One region of the Pseudomonas sp. PHC1 genome, then DNA from elsewhere that is predicted to be linked to it. Evidence: predicted binding sites of a transcription regulator. Region 1 holds the regulator's gene; the other holds the start of a gene.
What was found. Region 1 encodes sigma-54, which starts transcription at its own class of promoters, with help from an activator protein. Its sites were predicted from a motif close to ANTGGCATNNANNTTGCTNT; they were not measured.

Region 1 (9,327 bases):
AGCGCCTGGGCATCCAGCTGATCAGCGTCACCGGCAACCCGCAATCGCCATTGGCCAAGGCCGCCGAGGTCAATCTCAACGTTCACGTCGAGCACGAAGCCTGCCCGCTGAACCTGGCACCGACCTCCTCGACCACCGCCGCGCTGGTCATGGGCGACGCCCTGGCCGTGGCACTGCTGGAGGCGCGCGGCTTCACTGCCGAAGATTTCGCCTTTTCCCACCCGGGTGGCGCACTGGGCCGACGCCTGCTGCTGAAAGTGGAAAACGTCATGCACGCCGGACAGGAACTGCCGCAGGTGAAGCGCGGCACCCTGCTCAAGGACGCGCTGATGGAAATGACCCGCAAAGGCCTGGGCATGACCGTCATTCTGGAAGCCGATGGCAAACTGGCCGGGATTTTCACCGACGGCGACCTGCGTCGCACCCTGGATCGCAGCATTGATATCCACAGCGCCACCATCGACCAGGTGATGACGGTGCACGGCAAGACCGCACGCGCCGAGATGCTTGCCGCCGAAGCCCTGAAAATCATGGAAGACCACCGAATCAACGCGCTGGTTGTCGTGGATGAAGAGGATCGCCCGATCGGCGCCTTCAACCTCTCCGACCTGCTGCGCGCAGGAGTGATGTAAATGAGCACCGATCTGCTGCAACGCGGCAAAGCCATCAAACTGGCGGTCTTCGACGTCGATGGCGTCCTCACCGATGGGCGCCTGTACTTCCTTGAAGACGGCAGCGAGTTCAAGACTTTCAATACGCTCGATGGCCAGGGCATCAAGATGCTGATGAACGCGGGCGTACAGACTGCCATCATCAGCGGTCGCAAGACCCCGGTGGTCGAGCGTCGAGCCAAGAACCTGGGCATCCCTCATCTGTTTCAGGGACGCGAAGACAAACTGGTGGTTCTCGACGGTCTTCTGGAACAACTGGGCCTAAGCTATGAACAAGTGGCATATCTCGGTGACGACCTGCCCGACCTGCCCGTGATCCGTCGCGTGGGGCTGGGCATGGCCGTGGCCAATGCCGCAGCTTTCGTGCGCGAACACGCTCACGGCATCACCCTCGCCCGTGGCGGCGAAGGTGCCGCCCGCGAATTCTGCGAACTGATCCTGCGCGCTCAAGGCAGCCTCGACGCCGCCAACAACGCGTACCTGTGAGTCCAATCATGTTTAGCAAAAAGTTTCGCAACATCCTGCTGTTCGGTTGCATCGCAGCGATTTTTGGTGCGGTCGGCTACTGGAACATCAGCCCGGAACGCTTCCTCGACAAACCGCCGGTTTCGGCAGAGGAAAGCCCGATCGACTGGTATGCGACCAATACCCACACGATCCAGTACCTCGAAGACGGCAAAGTGCAGTACGAAATGACGTCCGACAAGGCTGAGCACGTCAAGGCGACCGACATTACACTGGTCACCAAACCCGACCTGAACATGTTTCGTGGCACCGACTTCCCATGGCACGTGACGAGTGAACGCGGCGAAGTGAACTCCGGCGGCACCGAGGTCGAACTGATCGACTCGGTACGCGTCAAGCGCACCGACGAAAAGAACCGCGACACCCTGATCACCTCCACTCGCATGACGGTGTTCCCACAGCAGCAATATGCGCAGACCCAGCAACCCGTTAGAATCGACGGCGCTGGCGGTGTATCGACTGGCGTAGGAATGAAAGCGTATTTGAAGGAAAGCAGGATACACCTGCTATCGAACGTAAGAGGACAGTATGAGGCTCGTTAAAACCCTCCCTATTTTGCTCAGTCTGGGCGCAGCACTGGGAAGCGTGAGCGCCTGGGCTCTGCCGAACGATCAAGAGCAGCCAATCCGCATTCAGGCCGACGATGCCCAGCTGGACGACAAGAACGGCGTTGCCACCTATAAAGGCGACGTGATCATCACCCAGGGTTCGATGATCGTCAAAGGCAACACCGTGACCATGACCCGTGCGCCCAACGGCGACATCGACGTTGTGACTTCGGTGGGCAACCTCGCCTACTTCGAACAGCTGCAGACTGCCGGCGACACCAAGCCTGTTCAGGGCTGGGGCGTGACCATTCAGTACCACGCACAGCAGAACCGCGTTGTGCTGATCGACAAGGCAAAAGTCGTCGACAAGGACAACAACACCACTCAGGGCGAGAAGATCGTCTATGACACGGTGAAAAAACTGGCCAGCGCCGGTCGCGCTACCGGCAGCAAGGTCACCGAGGCGCGTCCGCGCATCGACATGGTGATCCAGCCGAAGAAGAAAACCGACGAGAAAACCCAGTAATGGCAACTCTGAAAGCTCAGCACCTGGCCAAGGCCTATAAAAGCCGCCAGGTCGTGCGCGACGTCAGCCTGTCGATCGACAGCGGTCAGATCGTCGGCCTGCTCGGCCCGAACGGCGCCGGCAAGACCACGTGTTTCTACATGATCGTCGGCCTGGTTCAGGCCGATCAGGGTCGCGTACTGATCGACGACCTGGACGTCAGTCACCAGCCAATGCACGGTCGTGCCAAGGCCGGTATCGGCTATCTACCGCAAGAAGCGTCGATCTTCCGCAAACTGTCGGTAGCCGACAACATCATGGCCATTCTCGAGACTCGTCAGGAGCTCGACAAGGCCGGTCGTCGCAAGGAGCTGGAAAGCCTGCTGCAGGAATTCCACATCAGCCACATCCGCGACAACCTCGGCATGAGCCTTTCCGGTGGTGAGCGCCGCCGAGTGGAAATCGCCCGCGCACTGGCCACGGCACCGAAATTCATCCTGCTCGACGAACCGTTCGCCGGTGTCGACCCGATCTCGGTCGGCGACATCAAGCAGATCATCCACCACCTCAAGGCCAAGGGTATTGGTGTACTGATCACCGACCACAACGTCCGCGAGACGCTGGATATCTGCGAAACCGCCTACATCGTCAACGACGGTCAGTTGATCGCCGAAGGCGACTCCGCGACCATCCTCGCCAACGATCTGGTGAAGGAAGTGTATCTGGGTCACGAGTTCCGCCTGTAAGCACGACGGCATTCGACCAGCCGTCCGGGTGCTGTAACGTTGAAGCGCCTTTTTATACGCTTTTATTGTTACAGCGCTCTAGGCAAACACGACAGTTTCAGGCATATAATTTGCTTAAGTTTGGCGCCTCGGCGCCCTGTAGTGGATGGCGCATAGCGCCGGCGAATAAGGTGTTAAGCCCCTGCCATGAAACCATCGCTAGTCTTGAGAATGGGCCAGCAGCTGACGATGACACCGCAGCTGCAACAGGCCATCCGCCTGCTCCAATTGTCGACCCTGGATCTGCAACAGGAAATCCAGGAGGCTCTGGAATCCAATCCGATGCTCGAACGCCAGGAAGACGGCGACGACTTCGACAACTCCGATCCCATGGCCGACAACGCCGAACAGAAGCCCAACACCGAGATCCAGGAACCCTCCTACCAGGAGACCGCGCCGACAGTCGATAACCTCGAAGACGGCGAATGGAACGAGCGAATCCCCAACGAACTGCCAGTCGACACCGCCTGGGAAGACGTCTACCAGACCAGCGCCAGCAGCCTGCCAAGCAGCGACGATGACGAGTGGGACTTCACCACCCGCACTTCCGCCGGTGAGAGTCTGCAAAGCCATCTGCTGTGGCAGTTGAACCTGGCACCGATGTCCGACACCGATCGCCTGATCGCCGTGACCCTGATCGATTGCATCAACAATCAAGGCTACCTCGACGAGACCCTCGAAGAGATCCTTGACGCCTTCGATCCGGAGCTCGATATCGAACTGGACGAAATCGAAGCGGTCCTGCACCGTATCCAGCAGTTCGAACCGGCTGGCATCGGCGCACGCAACCTGGGCGAATGCCTGCTGCTGCAATTGCGCCAGCTGTCGGCCAAGACCCCTTGGCTGGCCGAAGCCAAGCGCCTGGTTACCGATTACATCGATCTGCTCGGCAGCCGCGACTACAGCCAGCTGATGCGTCGCATGAAACTCAAGGAAGACGAACTTCGCCAGGTCATCGAACTGGTGCAGAGCCTCAACCCGCGCCCCGGTTCGCAGATCGAGTCGACCGAAGCCGAATACGTGGTGCCTGACGTGATCGTGCGCAAGGACAACGAACGCTGGCTGGTGGAGCTGAACCAGGAGTCGGTGCCCCGCCTGCGGGTCAACGCCCAGTACGCCGGTTTCGTGCGCCGCGCCGACACCAGCGCCGATAACACCTTCATGCGCAATCAGTTGCAGGAAGCCCGCTGGTTCATCAAGAGCCTGCAAAGCCGCAACGAAACCCTGATGAAAGTGGCCACCCAGATCGTCGAGCATCAGCGCGGTTTTCTGGAGTACGGCGACGAAGCGATGAAGCCCCTGGTCCTGCATGACATCGCAGAAGCGGTGGGCATGCACGAGTCGACGATTTCCCGCGTGACTACGCAAAAATTCATGCATACCCCTCGGGGCATATATGAACTGAAATACTTTTTCTCCAGCCATGTGAGCACCTCCGAAGGCGGCGAATGCTCGTCCACGGCGATCCGCGCGATCATCAAGAAACTGGTCGCCGCGGAAAATCAGAAAAAGCCGTTGAGTGACAGCAAGATCGCTGGTTTACTGGAGGCACAAGGCATTCAGGTGGCTCGCCGCACCGTCGCCAAGTACCGCGAATCCCTCGGGATCGCGCCTTCGAGCGAACGCAAGCGGTTGATGTAAGCCACGTTACAGCGTTCCAGTGGCAGGCTCTTCGGCCTGCCGCTTTATGCACTGGCAACGAAGGAGAAGCTGTATGCAAGTCAACATCAGTGGACACCAACTGGAAGTGACCCAGCCTCTGCGCGAGTACATCGAGCTCAAGCTCAAGAAGCTCGAAGGGCATTTCGACAAGATCACCAACGTGCAAGTCACGATGTGTGTCGAAAAGCTGAAGCAGAAAATCGAAGCCACGCTGCATATTCCCGGCAATGAGGTCGTCGCCAACGCGGAACATACCGATATGTACGCTGCGATCGACGCGCTGACCGACAAGCTCGATAAACAACTCAAAAAGCATAAGGAAAAGACCCAGAGCCTGCTTCAGGGCGCTACCGGTCGATAACCCCCACCCCCATGATCCGACTTGAAAGTATCCTGACCCCCGGCCGTTCCCTGGTGAACGTGCCGGGCGGCAGTAAAAAGAAAGCCCTCGAACAAATTGCCAACCTGATCGCCCGGGAAGTCCCGGATCTGGAGATGCAAGATGTCTTCGAGGCATTGATTGCCCGTGAAAAACTGGGTTCTACCGGTTTTGGCAACGGCATCGCCATCCCCCACTGCCGCCTCAAGGGCTGTGAAGCGCCGATCAGTGCGCTGATGCACCTTGATGCCCCCATCGATTTCGACGCCATCGACGGCGCGCCCGTGGACCTGCTGTTCGTCCTGCTGGTGCCGGAAGCCGCCACCGATGCGCACCTGGAGCTGTTACGCCAGATCGCCAGCATGCTCGACCGCAAGGACGTGCGCGAAAGACTGCGCAGCGCGCCAAGCAACGAAGCCTTGTACCAGGTTGTACTGGAAGAACAGAACAGGCCGTAACCATGCGCTTGATCATTGTCAGTGGCCGTTCCGGCTCGGGTAAAAGTACCGCCCTGGATGTCCTTGAGGACAACGGCTACTACTGCATCGATAACCTGCCGGCCGGTCTACTGCCGGAACTGGCCGAACGGGCCCTGATTCATACCGAGCTGGCGCAGCCACTGGTGGCAGTATCGATCGATGCACGCAATCTGCCGAGCCATCTGACCCGTTTTCCGGAATTACTTGAAGACGCACGCGCCAAGCATATTCAATGCGATGTCCTGTACCTGGATGCCGACGAAGAAACCCTGCTCAAGCGTTTCTCTGAAACTCGCCGCCGCCACCCACTGAGCAACGCCAATCGTTCGCTGGCAGAGGCCATTCAGGATGAAAGCACGCTGCTCGGCCCCATTGCCGATCTCGCCGACCTGAAGATCAATACCACCCATCTCAACCTGTACCAGCTACGCGACACGATCAAGTTGCGCCTGCTGAATCAGCCGGAACCTGGCACCGCGTTTCTGGTCGAGTCGTTCGGTTTCAAACGCGGCATGCCGGTGGATGCGGATCTGGTGTTCGATGTACGCTGCCTGCCGAACCCATACTGGAAACCGGAACTGCGCGCGCAATCCGGTCTCGATCAGCCGGTCGCCGAGTATCTGGCGGCGCAGCCTGAGGTCGAGGAGATGTATCAGGATATTTACACGTACCTGCACAAATGGTTGCCGCGCTTTGCCGCGAGCAACCGCGCTTACGTCACCATTGCCATCGGCTGCACCGGCGGGCATCACCGTTCCGTTTACCTGACCGAACGTCTTGGCCAGGCGCTGCAGAAGACCCTGAAGAACGTCCAGGTTCGCCACCGCGACCTCAGCTAAAGGATTCACACCGCGATGCCTGCTCGGGAAATAGAAATCATCAACAAGCTGGGCCTGCATGCCCGCGCATCGGCAAAATTCGTCGGCGTGGCGGGCCAGTTTCCCGATTGCGCGATCAGAGTCGGCCGCACCCCGGACACCACGGTTGACGGTAAAAGCATCATGGCGATGATGATGCTTGCTGCGGGTAAGGGCACCAAAATCCACCTGAGCACCGAAGGCCACCAGGAACAGGAAGCCATGGATGCGCTGGTTGCGTTGATCAATAACTACTTCGATGAAGGTGGTTGAAAACGCTTGAAGCGAGGGAGCAAGCTCCCTCCTGCGTTTCAGCCCAATGCCGTATCCATCACCATCATCAGGCAGAAGCCAATCAACAATCCCAAGCTTGCCAGCTTCTCGTGACCATTGCGTCGCGACTCCGGAATGACCTCGTGAGTCACCACCAGCAGCATGGCGCCCGCCGCCAACGCCAGCCCCAAGGGCAGTAACAATTCGGCAAGGCTGACCAGCCACGCGCAAAGCAGCGCGAACACCGGTTCGACCAGACCTGACGCTGCGCCAATCAAAAACGCCTTGACCCGCGACATCCCGGCACCGGCCAGTACCAGCGCAATCACCAGCCCTTCCGGTACATCCTGCAAGGCAATCCCCATCGCCAGACTGTCTGCGTCAGGCATTCCACCGCCAGCCGAGACACCGACCGCCATGCCTTCCGGGATGTTATGGGCGATGATGGCGAACACGAACAGCCAGATCCGCGGCGGAATCACCGGATGCTCGACAGTGCCGATGAGCATTTCCGGCGAGGCGCCCGACACTCGGCGATCAACCAGATACAGGCCGAATGCCCCCAGCAGGATGCCAAAACAGATCAGGCCACTGGCGCCCCATGGGCTCAGCCCCAGGCTTTCGGCGGCGGAGATTCCCGGCACGATCAGCGAAAAGGCGGTCGCTGCCAGCATCACGCCGGCGCCAAAACCCAACAGCGTATCCCCCAGTGCCTGAGGCATGTTGCGGATCACCAGCACCGGAACCGCGCCGAGCGCGGTGCCAAGGGCGCATATCGCCCCGCCCTGCAACGCCCGCGACAACCTCGGCTCCAGGTTCAGCCATTCCAGTGCGTGGGCGACCAGCAAAGTCATACCCGCCAACAGCAGCAGCGATCCGATTGCGTAACGAAACATGCGCCCACTTCCGATCGCCAGTGTCTCAGTGCCCATAGTCAGCCTTGTATTGTTTTTATAGAAGACTTAAACCAGCGCTGCCCGATAGCGCGCAGCGACTTGTGGCCAGTTGATCACGTTGTAGAAAGCGCTGATGTATTCCGGCCGATGGTTCTGATAACGCAAGTAGTAGGCGTGCTCCCACACATCCAGACCGAGAATCGGCGTATTGCCGTTCATCAGCGGGCTGTCCTGATTGCCGCTGCTTTCTACCACCAGTTTCTTGTCCGGCGTCACGCTGAGCCACGCCCAGCCACTGCCGAAGCGGGTCAGCGCAGCTTTGGTGAAGGCCTCCTTGAAACTGTCGAGGCCACCCAGTTGCTCATCAATTGCCTTGGCCAGCGCACCGTCCGGCTTGCCACCGCCGTTAGGCACCATGACTTCCCAGAACAACGAATGGTTGGCATGACCACCACCCTGGTTGATCACCGCCGCCCGGAGTTTTTCCGGCAGTTGCCGGACGCTGGCGACCAGTTTTTCCACCGGCCACTCCGCGAACTCAGTGCCCTCGACCGCAGCGTTCAGATTATTGATGTAGGTCTGGTGATTCTTGGTGTAGTGGATCTCCATGGTTTGCGCATCGATGTGCGGCTCCAGTGCGTCGTAGGCGTAAGGCAAGGCTGGCAGGGTAAAAGCCATTTCAATGGACTCCATGGTGATGTGGGGCAGGCGCGCGGCGAGCATTGCCGGTGTCCGGATGCAGCAAACGCTGGGTACGCGGGTATTCGCCGTGCTCGCTGATGAAATTGAGCAGCTCGACGTAGGTCTTGCTGCTCTGGCGCAGCGCCGCTTCACGCAGGGCCGGGCGCAGGCGCTCGTCCTGCATGGTCTGCAACAACCGTTGATGGATCGCGCACAGGTACTCGGCGCTCTCCTCCGGCTGATTCAGCTGCAGATGCAGATCCGCCAGGTTGTGATGGGAAATGACGCAAGCCGCCACCGCTTCGTCGGCATCGGCCCAGCGCTCGAACAACACCTGCGCTAAAGCCAGGGCTTGCAGGTAGGCCTCGCGGGCATCGATCAGCTCGCCCAGGATGAAGCAGCGATTGGCCCGTTCGATCGTGCGTTTCCAGTGCTCCATGGTGAACCTCCAAAGCGGTTGCGGTGCTTATACGCCGCCGGCAGTGAGTTTTTCGGGATTGAGCAACGTTTCCAGCTGACTGCGCGACAGGTCGGTGTGTTCCAGCGCGACGTCGATCACCGGGCGCCCCTGTTTGTAGGCCTGCTTGGCGATCTCGGCCGCTTTCTGGTAACCGATGATCGGGTTGAGCGCGGTCACCAGAATCGGGTTGCGCGACAGCGCTTCCTTGAGGCGCGAGTCGTTGACCTTGAAGGTGGCGATGGCCTTGTCACCCAGCAAACGGCTGGAGTTGGCCAGCAACTCGATGCTGCTCAACAGGTTCTGGGCAATGATCGGCAGCATCACGTTCAGTTCGAAATTGCCTGACTGCCCGGCGATGGTGATCACCGAGTCATTGCCGATCACTTGCGCAGCGACCATGGCGGTGGCTTCCGGAATCACCGGATTGACCTTCCCCGGCATGATCGACGAGCCCGGTTGCAGACCTTCCAGTTCAATTTCCCCGAGGCCGGCGAGCGGGCCGGAGTTCATCCAGCGCAGATCGTTGGCGATTTTCATCAGCGACACGGCAGTGGCTTTGAGCTGGCCCGACACCGCCACGGCGGTGTCCTGCGAGCCGATCAGGGC
Region 2 (9,327 bases), on a different contig from region 1:
GATTTGAAACCGGCGGTCGCGACGTTGGCGATGTTGTTGCCGGTCACATCCAGTTGCTTGTTGGCTGCATAGAGACCGCTAAGGCCGATATTGAAAGACATATTCCACTCCTTTGTGCCGGTTGGTCGGCTCTATATACCAATGGTTTGTACTTTGGACAGGGCGACGGTGCCCTTGCCGGACAGGTTGAGCATCAACTCGCCACCGGTCTGGCTGATCGTCACGCTGGTGACCGTGGCGGGCAGGTAGGTCGCCAGGTCGGTCGCGGTGCCGTTGATCGAGGCGTTGGCCTTGAAGGTGTAGGTACCGGTTTTCACCAGATTGCCGTCCTTGTCCTTGCCGTCCCAGGTGAAGCTCGCATTGCCGGCGGCGCGACTGCCCAGATCGATGGTACGAACGGTGGCACCACTGCTGTCGGTGATGGTGACGGTACCGCCGGCAATCGACGACGGGACGGTGACCGAACCGGTCATGCCTTTGCTCGGATCGTCCAGCTGAACCGTGTTGGTCTGCACAATCACATTGCGACCCACCAGCGACGACGCCTGCAACGCTTGCGACGAGTTGTAGTTGCCGGCCAGCGAACTGACGGTGCTGTTGAGGGTGGTGATCCCCTCGAGGCTGCTGAACTGCGCCAGCTGGGCAACGAATGCGCTGTTGTCCTGCGGGTCGAGCGGGTTCTGGTTTTTCAGCTGGGTCACCAGCAGTTGCAGGAACGCGTCCTTGCCCAGGGCCTGGCCGCCGGTCGAGCTGTTGGTGGCCGAAGCGATGCCGCCGGTGGTGGTGCTACTGGTCTTCTTCGAAGAGTTGGCCAGTATGTCGTTCATCGTCAGGCTGCTGGTGGTATCGGTAACACTCATGGCAGTCGCCCCTTATCACTGACCGAGGGTCAGTACCTTCTGCATCATGGTCTTGGCGGTGTTCATCATTTCAGCGTTGGTCTGGAACGAACGGCTCGCGGAAATCATGTCAGCCATTTCTTCCACCACGTTGACGTTCGGGTAGTAGACGTAGCCCTTGGCGTCGGCCGCCGGATGGTTCGGCTCGTAGCGCGCTTCGAGGTTGCTCTGGTCTTCGACCACACCGAGCACCTGCACGCCCTGACCGGCCGCGTCCTGGTTCTGGAACAGCGAATTGCTGCCGCCGCTCTGGCCGCCCTGAAACATGGTGGCAAACACCGGATGACGGGCACGATAGGTCTGGTCGATGCTCGACGAGACGGTCTCGGCGTTGGCGATGTTCGAGGCCACGGTGTTGAGACGGGTGGTCTGGGCGCTCATGCCGCTGCCGGCAATGTTGAAAACGCTGGACAGGGACATGGATTACTCTCCGCGCAGGGCTGACACCAGCCCTTTGAATTTGCTGTTGAGCAGGGTGAAGCTGGCCTGGAAGCCGACGGCGTTTTCCGCGTAGTTCGACTGTTCCAGCTGGGCGTCCACGGTGTTCTGGTCGATCGACGGCTGCATCGGCGTGCGATACATCAGCGACTCGTCGCCATTGCCCAGGCCTTCAGCTTCGATGTGACGGCTGTTGGTCATGTTCAGGGCGATGGTGCCGTTAGCGTTCTTCTGGCTCTGTGCTTCAAGCACTTTGGAGAACTCCAGATCCCGCGCCTTGTAGTTCGGGGTGTCGGCGTTGGCGATGTTGTTGGCCAGCACTTCGGCACGCTGGGCGCGGAAGCCCAGAGCCTTTTCGTGAATGCCGAGCGCTTTATCGAAGCTGATGCTCATGTCGGGAACCTTCAGGTGACCGGATTTTTCGTAACTGGGTTATAGCAAGCGTCGTGCCAGTTTGAGAAAGCCCCGGATTACGGGGCTTTGCGCGGAACCGGCAACGCGGCAATGCCAGAAAAGCGGCAACCGGTTTCCGCCGGATGCCGCTTTTCTGCCGCCACCTGCCACCGGCAAAACCTTCAGGCATAAAAAAACGGGAGCCCCTGAGGACTCCCGTTTCTTGTGTCGCCGGTGTTTCACTTCGCCTGGTAGATGATCCCCGGGCTGCACTGCACCATCTGGTAATGATCCGGCAAACCATTCAGCGCTTCGGAAGCGCCAAGGAACAGATAACCGCCGGGCTTCAGCGTGCTGTGAATGCGCAACAGGATGTCCTTCTTCACCTCGGCGGAGAAGTAGATCAGCACGTTGCGGCAGAACACGATGTCGAACTTGCCCAGGCTTGCATAACTGTCGAGCAGGTTGAACGAGCGGAACTCCACCCGGTTCTTGATCGGCGCCTTGATCACCCAGCGCCCCGGCCCTTTCGGGTCAAAGTAGCGCTGCAGACGATCGGCGGACAGACCGCGACCAATCGCCAGGCTGTCGTACTCGCCGGTCTTGCAGTTGGTCAGCATGCTGCCGGACAGATCGGTGGCGACGATCTGCACGCCCATCTTCAACTGACCGATGTTGGTCCGCTCGAACTCGTCGATCGACATCGACAGCGAATAGGGTTCCTGACCCGACGAGCAGGCTGCCGACCAGATCCGCAGACGCTGGTTGGGAGCAGCCTTGATCGCTTCGGGCAGCACCTTGTTCTTCAAGACTTCAAACGGATAGGTGTCGCGAAACCACAGGGTTTCGTTGGTCGTCATGGCATCGACCACCTGCTCGCGCAAACCGCTGCGCGGCTGGGTCTGGATGCGCTGAACCAGCTCACCCAGGGACTTGATGCCTTGCTGCTCCATCAGTTTGTTGAGACGGCTCGACACCAGATACTGCTTGTTTTCACCGAGCAAAATGCCACAGGCTTTTTCCAGGAAGACCCGGAACTGTTCGAAATCCAAATTACCCGTAGACAAATGATGCCGCCTCTTAAATCGTGTTGAACGCCAGGGGCAGAAGGCCCTTAGCTGATGTCTGCTGCTTTGATCCGGTCGACTACCCGGGATGCCAGGTCATCAGGACGGAACTTGGCCAGGAAGTCATCGGCACCGACTTTCTTGACCATCGCCTGATTGAACACACCCGACAACGAAGTATGCAGGATGATATGAAGCTTTTGCATGCGAGGGTCGCTGCGGATCTCGGCCGTCAGGGTGTACCCGTCCATCTCCGGCATTTCGATGTCGGAGATCATCATCAGGAACTCTTCTTCCGGCTTCTTGCCCTCGTCGACCAGCTTGCGCAGGTAATCCAGCGCCTGCTTGCCGTCGTTCAACGCCACCACTTCGACACCGACCGTCTGCAGGCAACGCGTCACCTGCTTGCGCGCCACCGACGAGTCATCGACCGTCAGCACCCGCAACGACAACGCCTTGCTCTGGGTCTCGACATCCACCACGCCGACCGAAATCGCTTCCGGGGTCGGCGCGACTTCCGCCAGCACCTTCTCGACGTCGATGATTTCGACTAACTGATTGTCGACCCGAGTCACAGCGGTCAGGTAATGATCGCGTCCGGTGCCCTTGGGCGGCGGATGAATCTCTTCCCAGTTCATGTTCACGATACGTTCCACCGAGCGCACCAGGAAACCCTGAGTCTTGGTGTTGTATTCCGTGATGATCACAAACGGACTGTTCTTGTCTTTCAAAGCACCGGAGCCGGTCGCCATCGCCAGATCAAGGATCGGAATGGTCGCCCCCCGGATATTCGCCACCCCGCACACGACAGGACTGGACTTGGGCATCAGCGTCAGTTGCGGGCACTGCAGCACTTCCCGAACCTTGAACACGTTGATCCCGTAGAGCTGCTGACCGTCGAGACGGAACAACAACAGCTCCAGGCGATTCTGCCCCACCAGTTGCGTGCGCTGGTTCACCGAATCCATTACACCAGCCATGCCCAGACTCCTACACCAACGCCAAGTGTTGTTGCGACGCACATTCATTGCTAAACGGCACGGCGCTTGCTTTTTAACTCGTATGAACGCTCAAACGACATTTTTCCGACGCCTGACATCTCCCCTCCGCAGAGGGCTTTGCGCGATGTCCGCCGTTTGCCTGTTTTTCGCTGGCAGCCCTGCCATTGCTGATGCGGTTACCTTGCCTGACATGCTTATCGGCGTCACTCAGGGCTTTCTTGAATTCACCGTAGAAGACTATCTGGCCACCAGTCAAACGGAAGGCCGATATGAAATCGAGGTCAACCAGCTCGATCCACGCATGCGCATGCCTATGTGCGACAAGGAATTGACAGCGACACTGGAGAGTCCGGCACGTCCTCTGGGCCGTGTCACGGTCAAGGTCCGCTGCGAAGGCGCCTCCCCCTGGACGGTGTTCGTGCCCGCTCAAGTCCGCCTGTTTCGCGAGATTGTCACCACCACGCGGCCACTCAAGCGCGCCGGCATTATCGAGCCCCAGGACGTGACCTTGCGCGAGCGCGACGTCAGCACGATCAACCAGGGTTTCCTGACGTCGGTGGATGAAGCCATCGGGCAGAAATTGACCCGACCAACGGTCGCCGATCAAGTCATTACCCTGGTGCATCTGGAACAGGCGGAAGTGGTTCGCAAGGGCGATCAAGTGGTGATCATCGCCCGCAGCGGCACCCTCGCCGTCCGGATGCCGGGCGAAGCCCTGTCCAACGGTGGCCTGAAAGAACAGATTCGGGTGAAAAACCTCAATTCCCAACGGGTTATCAAGGCGCAGGTGATCGCGCCCGGCCAGGTGGAAGTGGCCATGTAGCGGTAATGTGAGCGGCAGGATGAACGGATATTTGAAAAGCCCCTGAGTACTCAAGCAGAAAACTGGCGCTGACCAGAGCTGTTCCCTAAACTGTGCCGCAGCAGGATCTGCTACGGCGCATGCAAGCTCATTGCTAAATGAGCCTAAAGTTTTCCAGGGGATGGCCGAGAACATGGCAAGCGTCCAAATTCCCAGAGGTTTTTAACATGGTCATCGATTTCAGCCGTTTGAACAGCTCCTCGTCACTTACGGGCAGTACACGTACCAGCAACGCCAAGGAAACCGCCGAAACCGGCACCTCCGCGCCGCTGAATACCCCGGCCGAACAGGCCAGTACCGCAAAAAGCGGGGAATCGGTACACCTCAGCAATGAGGCTCAACAGTTGCAGAAGATCACTGACAAGCTGCGCGATCAGCCTGCCGTCGACAAGGCCCGTGTGGCCGAGTTGAAAGCAGCGATTGCCGATGGCAGCTACAAGGTCGACAGCAACCGTGTAGCCAGCAAACTGCTCAACTTCGAAGCCCAGCGCTAGGCCTCGGTCAGCGCCAGGCTTTTGGACGCTTAAAACCCAAGGCCAGCCATGCACGACACTAATTTATTGCAACTGATCATCGACGACTTTGCTCCAGCTCAACAATTGCTGGAGTTACTGCAAACCGAGTCCCTCGCCTTGCACGGTCGCGACATGCCTTTGCTGGAAGAGATTCTGGCGCGCAAGCAGGCATTGATCATTCTGCTCGAACAGCATGGCCGCAAACGCAGCGAAATCCTCGCCAGCCTCAATCTGTCGATCGATCGCGCCGGTCTGGAACAACTGGCCAGCCAGTCGAGCATCGGCGACCAGTTGCTGAGCCAGAGTGATGTCCTGACCGATCTGATCGCCCAGTGCCAGGCCGCCAATGCCAGAAATGGCCAGTCGATCGTCATGCAGCAGGCCGCCACGGCCAATCAGCTGAAAATCCTCACCGGCGGCGAGCCACCCGCGCTCTACGATGCCAGTGGCACCTTCTCCAAACTGCAGAAACCACGGGCGCTCAGCCAGGCGTGATGCTTTCTTCCATGCTTGCGCCCTATCAACGTGCGAAACATGCTGGCAAAATACTGGCCAGCCGTAGTCAAATTTTGTCTGGAGATTGATTTAACGTGTCCAACGTCCTCAGCGCGGATGATGCTCCGCAGCCCCCAAAGGTGCTCACTACACCTCTGGAAATCTCCAGCAACCTGCGCCAGCTGCAAGAAAGCCATGATCCACTGATCATCACCTTCCACGAGCGCAGCCAGCGCTTCCAGAGCTACTTGATCAAGGTTGACCGGGAAACCGCCACGATTGCCCTGGATGAAATGATCCCGCGCGATGGCGAACGTTTTCTGCTCGCCGGCGAGCCATTCAAGGTCGAAGGTTTTCATGACGGTGTGCGCATTGCCTGGGAATGTAACGGCACGCTTAAAATCGAAGAATCCAGTGGCGATCGCTTCTACACCGGCGACCTGCCCGCCGAAGTGGTTTATCACCAGCGCCGCAATGCTTTCCGCGCCGCCCTGAAGCTGACCGACCTGGTCAGCGTCGAACTGGGTGGCGAAAAACTCAAGTCGCCTATCGGCGGCAAACTGCTGGATATCTCGGCCACCGGCTGCAAACTGCGCTTCGAAGGCGACATCACCGACCGTCTGCAACTGGGTCAGGTCTACGATCGGCTGATCGCCGCGCCGCTGTTCGGCAACCAACCAGCCTCCGTCGAATTGCGCTACCTGCACTTCGAAGAAAAACTCAACATCACCTTCGCCGGCCTGCGCTTTCACAACATCAGCGGCCCGGCGGCGCGCAACGTCGAGCGTTTCGTTTATCAACTGCAACGCGAAGCGCGTCGGTTCGATAAAGACGACCTCTGATCGGCAGGCATGAAAAAACGGGCAGTCACTGCGGTGACTGCCCGTTTTTTTATGCCTGAATCAAGGTCTGGCGGGGCTGATGTCCGGCCCCTCACCTTCGATTGTCGAATCGGTTGGTGCGACAGGTTCTGGCTCGGGTTCAGGTTCAGGCTCCGGAGCGACCGTATTCTGCATCTGCTCCTGCACCACCTGCTCATCAACCCGCGGGTCAAGCGCCGCCACCAGCGGTGAACTGGACATGCTGTCCGGCATCGCCACGTGATGCAGCGGCGCATCGTCGACCTGGTGCAGATTGGTCACGGCTTTCGGCCGGATCCGCCACACCAGCACCAACGCGAAAAAGGTGAAGAACGCGTACAGGCTCTGCGGCCCGAACAGTTTCATCAGCACGCCGGCCGCCAGCGGCCCGACACTGGCGCCCACGCCGTAAGTCACCAGCAACATCGCCGTCAGCGACACCCGACGCTCGCCTTCGACGTGGTCATTGGAGAACGCTACCGCCAGCGGGTACAGGCAAAACTGCACCAGCGAGCAGAGGAAGCCGACCACGAACAGCACCTCCAGCGGCACTTGCGGCAGGATCGCCAGCGGTAATGCAGCGACCGCCAGGAACAGCGCAAAGCAACGGATCAGCAGCGCCCGGTCATAGCGGTCGGACAACCACCCCAGCGGCCACTGCACCACGAGCCCGGCAAAAATGCAGCTCCCCATGAACAGACCGACCTGTTCGGTGGACAGCCCCTGCTGCGAGGCATACAGCGGCGCCAGGCCGTAGAACGAACCGATGATCAGCCCTGCCCCGAGCACCGTGCTCAGCGACTGTGGCACGCGCTTGATAAAGAAGCGCGGCTCCATCGGCGCCGGATGCAGCGGCGCCGGGTGAATCCGTCGGGTCAGCGCCACCGGCACCAGACACAGAGCGAAGCACAGCGCGACCAGCATCAGCAGTTCCAGACCAAGACCCGGGTGCATGACCAGAATCAGCTGACCGAGCACCAGCCCCAGATACGACGCGATCATGTAGCCGCTGAACACCAGTCCCCGCTGATTGGCGTCGGCCTGCTCGTTCAGCCAGCTCTCGATGACCATGTACTGGCACATCATGCCGAGGCCGACGATGGTCCGCAGCACCAGCCAGGCCGGCAGCCAGTCCACCAAGCCATGACCGAGCACCGCCGCGCCGACGATCCCGGCACACGCCGAGTAGGCCCGGATATGCCCGACCCGGGCAATCAGGCGGTGACCGATCTTGCCGCCCAGCACCAGACCGAAGTAGTTGGCCGCCATCAACGCACCGACCCACAACCCGTCGACATCGTCGGCAGCCAGACGCAAAGCCAGATAAGTAGAAAGAAGGCCCGAGCCGATCAACATCATCAGCGAGGCGAAATACAGCGCTCGAAAGGATTTCCAGATTTGGCGCATCGGCGTTCCGAGCGGCTCCTTGCAGTAAGTATCGGGCTATCAAACGATAGCCCGACGGCGACATTTCGTCAGGCCTGGGCTGCTAGAACACGGCGTTCCCAGGGAGTGATTTCATCAAAGAAACTGGTCAACTCCATGGTCTTCGAAGCGATGTAACCTTCGATGAACTCCGTGCCGAACAGTTCCTTTGCAAGCTGGCTGCGTTTCAGACGTTCGAGCGCCGCGTGCAAGGTACACGGCAGCGAAAGATTGTCCGGCACTTGGAACTCGCCCTGAATTGCTTCGCTTGGTTCGAGTTCATGCTCGATGCCGTACAAGCCGGCGGCCAGGCTCGCGGCAATCGCCAGGTACGGGTTGGCATCGGCCCCCGGCAAGCGGTTCTCGACCCGACGCGCGACCGGCGAACTGGCCGGAATGCGCAGGCCGGCGGCGCGGTTGTCGTGGGACCAGCAGGCGTTGTTCGGCGATGCAAACGGATGGCACAGCCGCTGATACGAATTGACGTTCGGCGCAAACAGCGCGGTGAAATCAGCCATGCCCGCCTGCTGCCCGCCAATGAAGTGGCGGAACATCGCGGTCGGCTGACCGTCGGCGTCGCTGAACACATTCTTGCCGCTGCCGATTTCGACGATGCTCTGGTGAATGTGCATCGAACTGCCCGGCGTGTGCGCCAGCGGCTTGGCCATGCACACCACGGTCAGACCGTGCTTGAGCGCGACCTCCTTGAGCAGGTGCTTGAACAGGAAGGTCTGGTCGGCCAGCAACAGCGGATCACCGTGCAGCAGGTTGATCTCGAACTGGCTGACGCCCATTTCGTGCATGAAGGTGTCGCGCGGCAGACCAAGGGCCGCCATGCATTTATAGACTTCACTGAAGAACGGCCGCAGACCGTTGTTGGAGCTGACGCTGAACGCCGAATGACCGTCCTCGCGACGGCCGTCGAGACCGACTGGCGGCTGGAACGGCTGGGTCGGGTCGGTGTTCGGCGCGAACACAAAGAATTCAAGTTCGGTCGCCACCACCGGCGCCAGACCGAGGGCTGCGTAGCGGGCAATGACCTTCTTGAGCTGACCACGGGTCGACAGGTTGGAGCTTTCGCCGGTCAGTTCGTCGGCATCACAGATGGCCAGAGCGCGCGGTTCCTGGCTCCATGGCAAAGGATGGATCTGCGCAGGATCGGCCACCAGCGCCAGATCGCCGTCATCGCTGCCATAGAATTTCGCGGCGGGATAACCGCCCATGATGCATTGCAGCAGCACCCCCCGGGCCAGCTGCAAACGCCGCCCTTCGAGGAAGCCCTCGGCGGTCATTACCTTGCCCCGTGGCACGCCGTTCAAATCCGGCGTGACACATTCAATCTCATCAATGCCCGTCAATCGCTGCGCGAGTG

Region 2: flgB (flagellar basal body rod protein FlgB) is a predicted target of sigma-54. The motif match lies at 1,772-1,791, and genes of this name have one in related genera.

The regions. Positions count from the first base shown of each region.
Region 1 covers NZ_JBJXHJ010000016.1:85,356-94,682, forward strand. Annotated here, with positions in the region: gene ACKJSM_RS19520 (KpsF/GutQ family sugar-phosphate isomerase) at 1-632, shown strand, start outside; gene ACKJSM_RS19525 (KdsC family phosphatase) at 633-1,157, shown strand; gene lptC (LPS export ABC transporter periplasmic protein LptC) at 1,166-1,738, shown strand; gene lptA (lipopolysaccharide transport periplasmic protein LptA) at 1,725-2,270, shown strand; gene lptB (LPS export ABC transporter ATP-binding protein) at 2,270-2,995, shown strand; gene ACKJSM_RS19545 (RNA polymerase factor sigma-54) at 3,182-4,675, shown strand; gene hpf (ribosome hibernation-promoting factor, HPF/YfiA family) at 4,749-5,057, shown strand; gene ptsN (PTS IIA-like nitrogen regulatory protein PtsN) at 5,069-5,533, shown strand; gene rapZ (RNase adapter RapZ) at 5,536-6,393, shown strand; gene ACKJSM_RS19565 (HPr family phosphocarrier protein) at 6,409-6,684, shown strand; gene ACKJSM_RS19570 (ZIP family metal transporter) at 6,723-7,616, opposite strand; gene ACKJSM_RS19575 (superoxide dismutase) at 7,647-8,258, opposite strand; gene ACKJSM_RS19580 (hypothetical protein) at 8,260-8,700, opposite strand; gene ACKJSM_RS19585 (class II fumarate hydratase) at 8,728-9,327, opposite strand, start outside.
Region 2 covers NZ_JBJXHJ010000001.1:488,949-498,275, reverse strand. Annotated here, with positions in the region: gene flgE (flagellar hook protein FlgE) at 1-101, opposite strand, end outside; gene flgD (flagellar hook assembly protein FlgD) at 132-860, opposite strand; gene flgC (flagellar basal body rod protein FlgC) at 876-1,319, opposite strand; gene flgB (flagellar basal body rod protein FlgB) at 1,323-1,730, opposite strand; gene cheR (protein-glutamate O-methyltransferase CheR) at 1,970-2,797, opposite strand; gene ACKJSM_RS02245 (chemotaxis protein CheV) at 2,845-3,777, opposite strand; gene flgA (flagellar basal body P-ring formation chaperone FlgA) at 3,860-4,621, shown strand; gene flgM (flagellar biosynthesis anti-sigma factor FlgM) at 4,828-5,154, shown strand; gene ACKJSM_RS02230 (flagella synthesis protein FlgN) at 5,203-5,670, shown strand; gene ACKJSM_RS02225 (flagellar brake protein) at 5,766-6,512, shown strand; gene ACKJSM_RS02220 (MFS transporter) at 6,573-7,937, opposite strand; gene ACKJSM_RS02215 (glutamine synthetase family protein) at 8,006-9,247, opposite strand.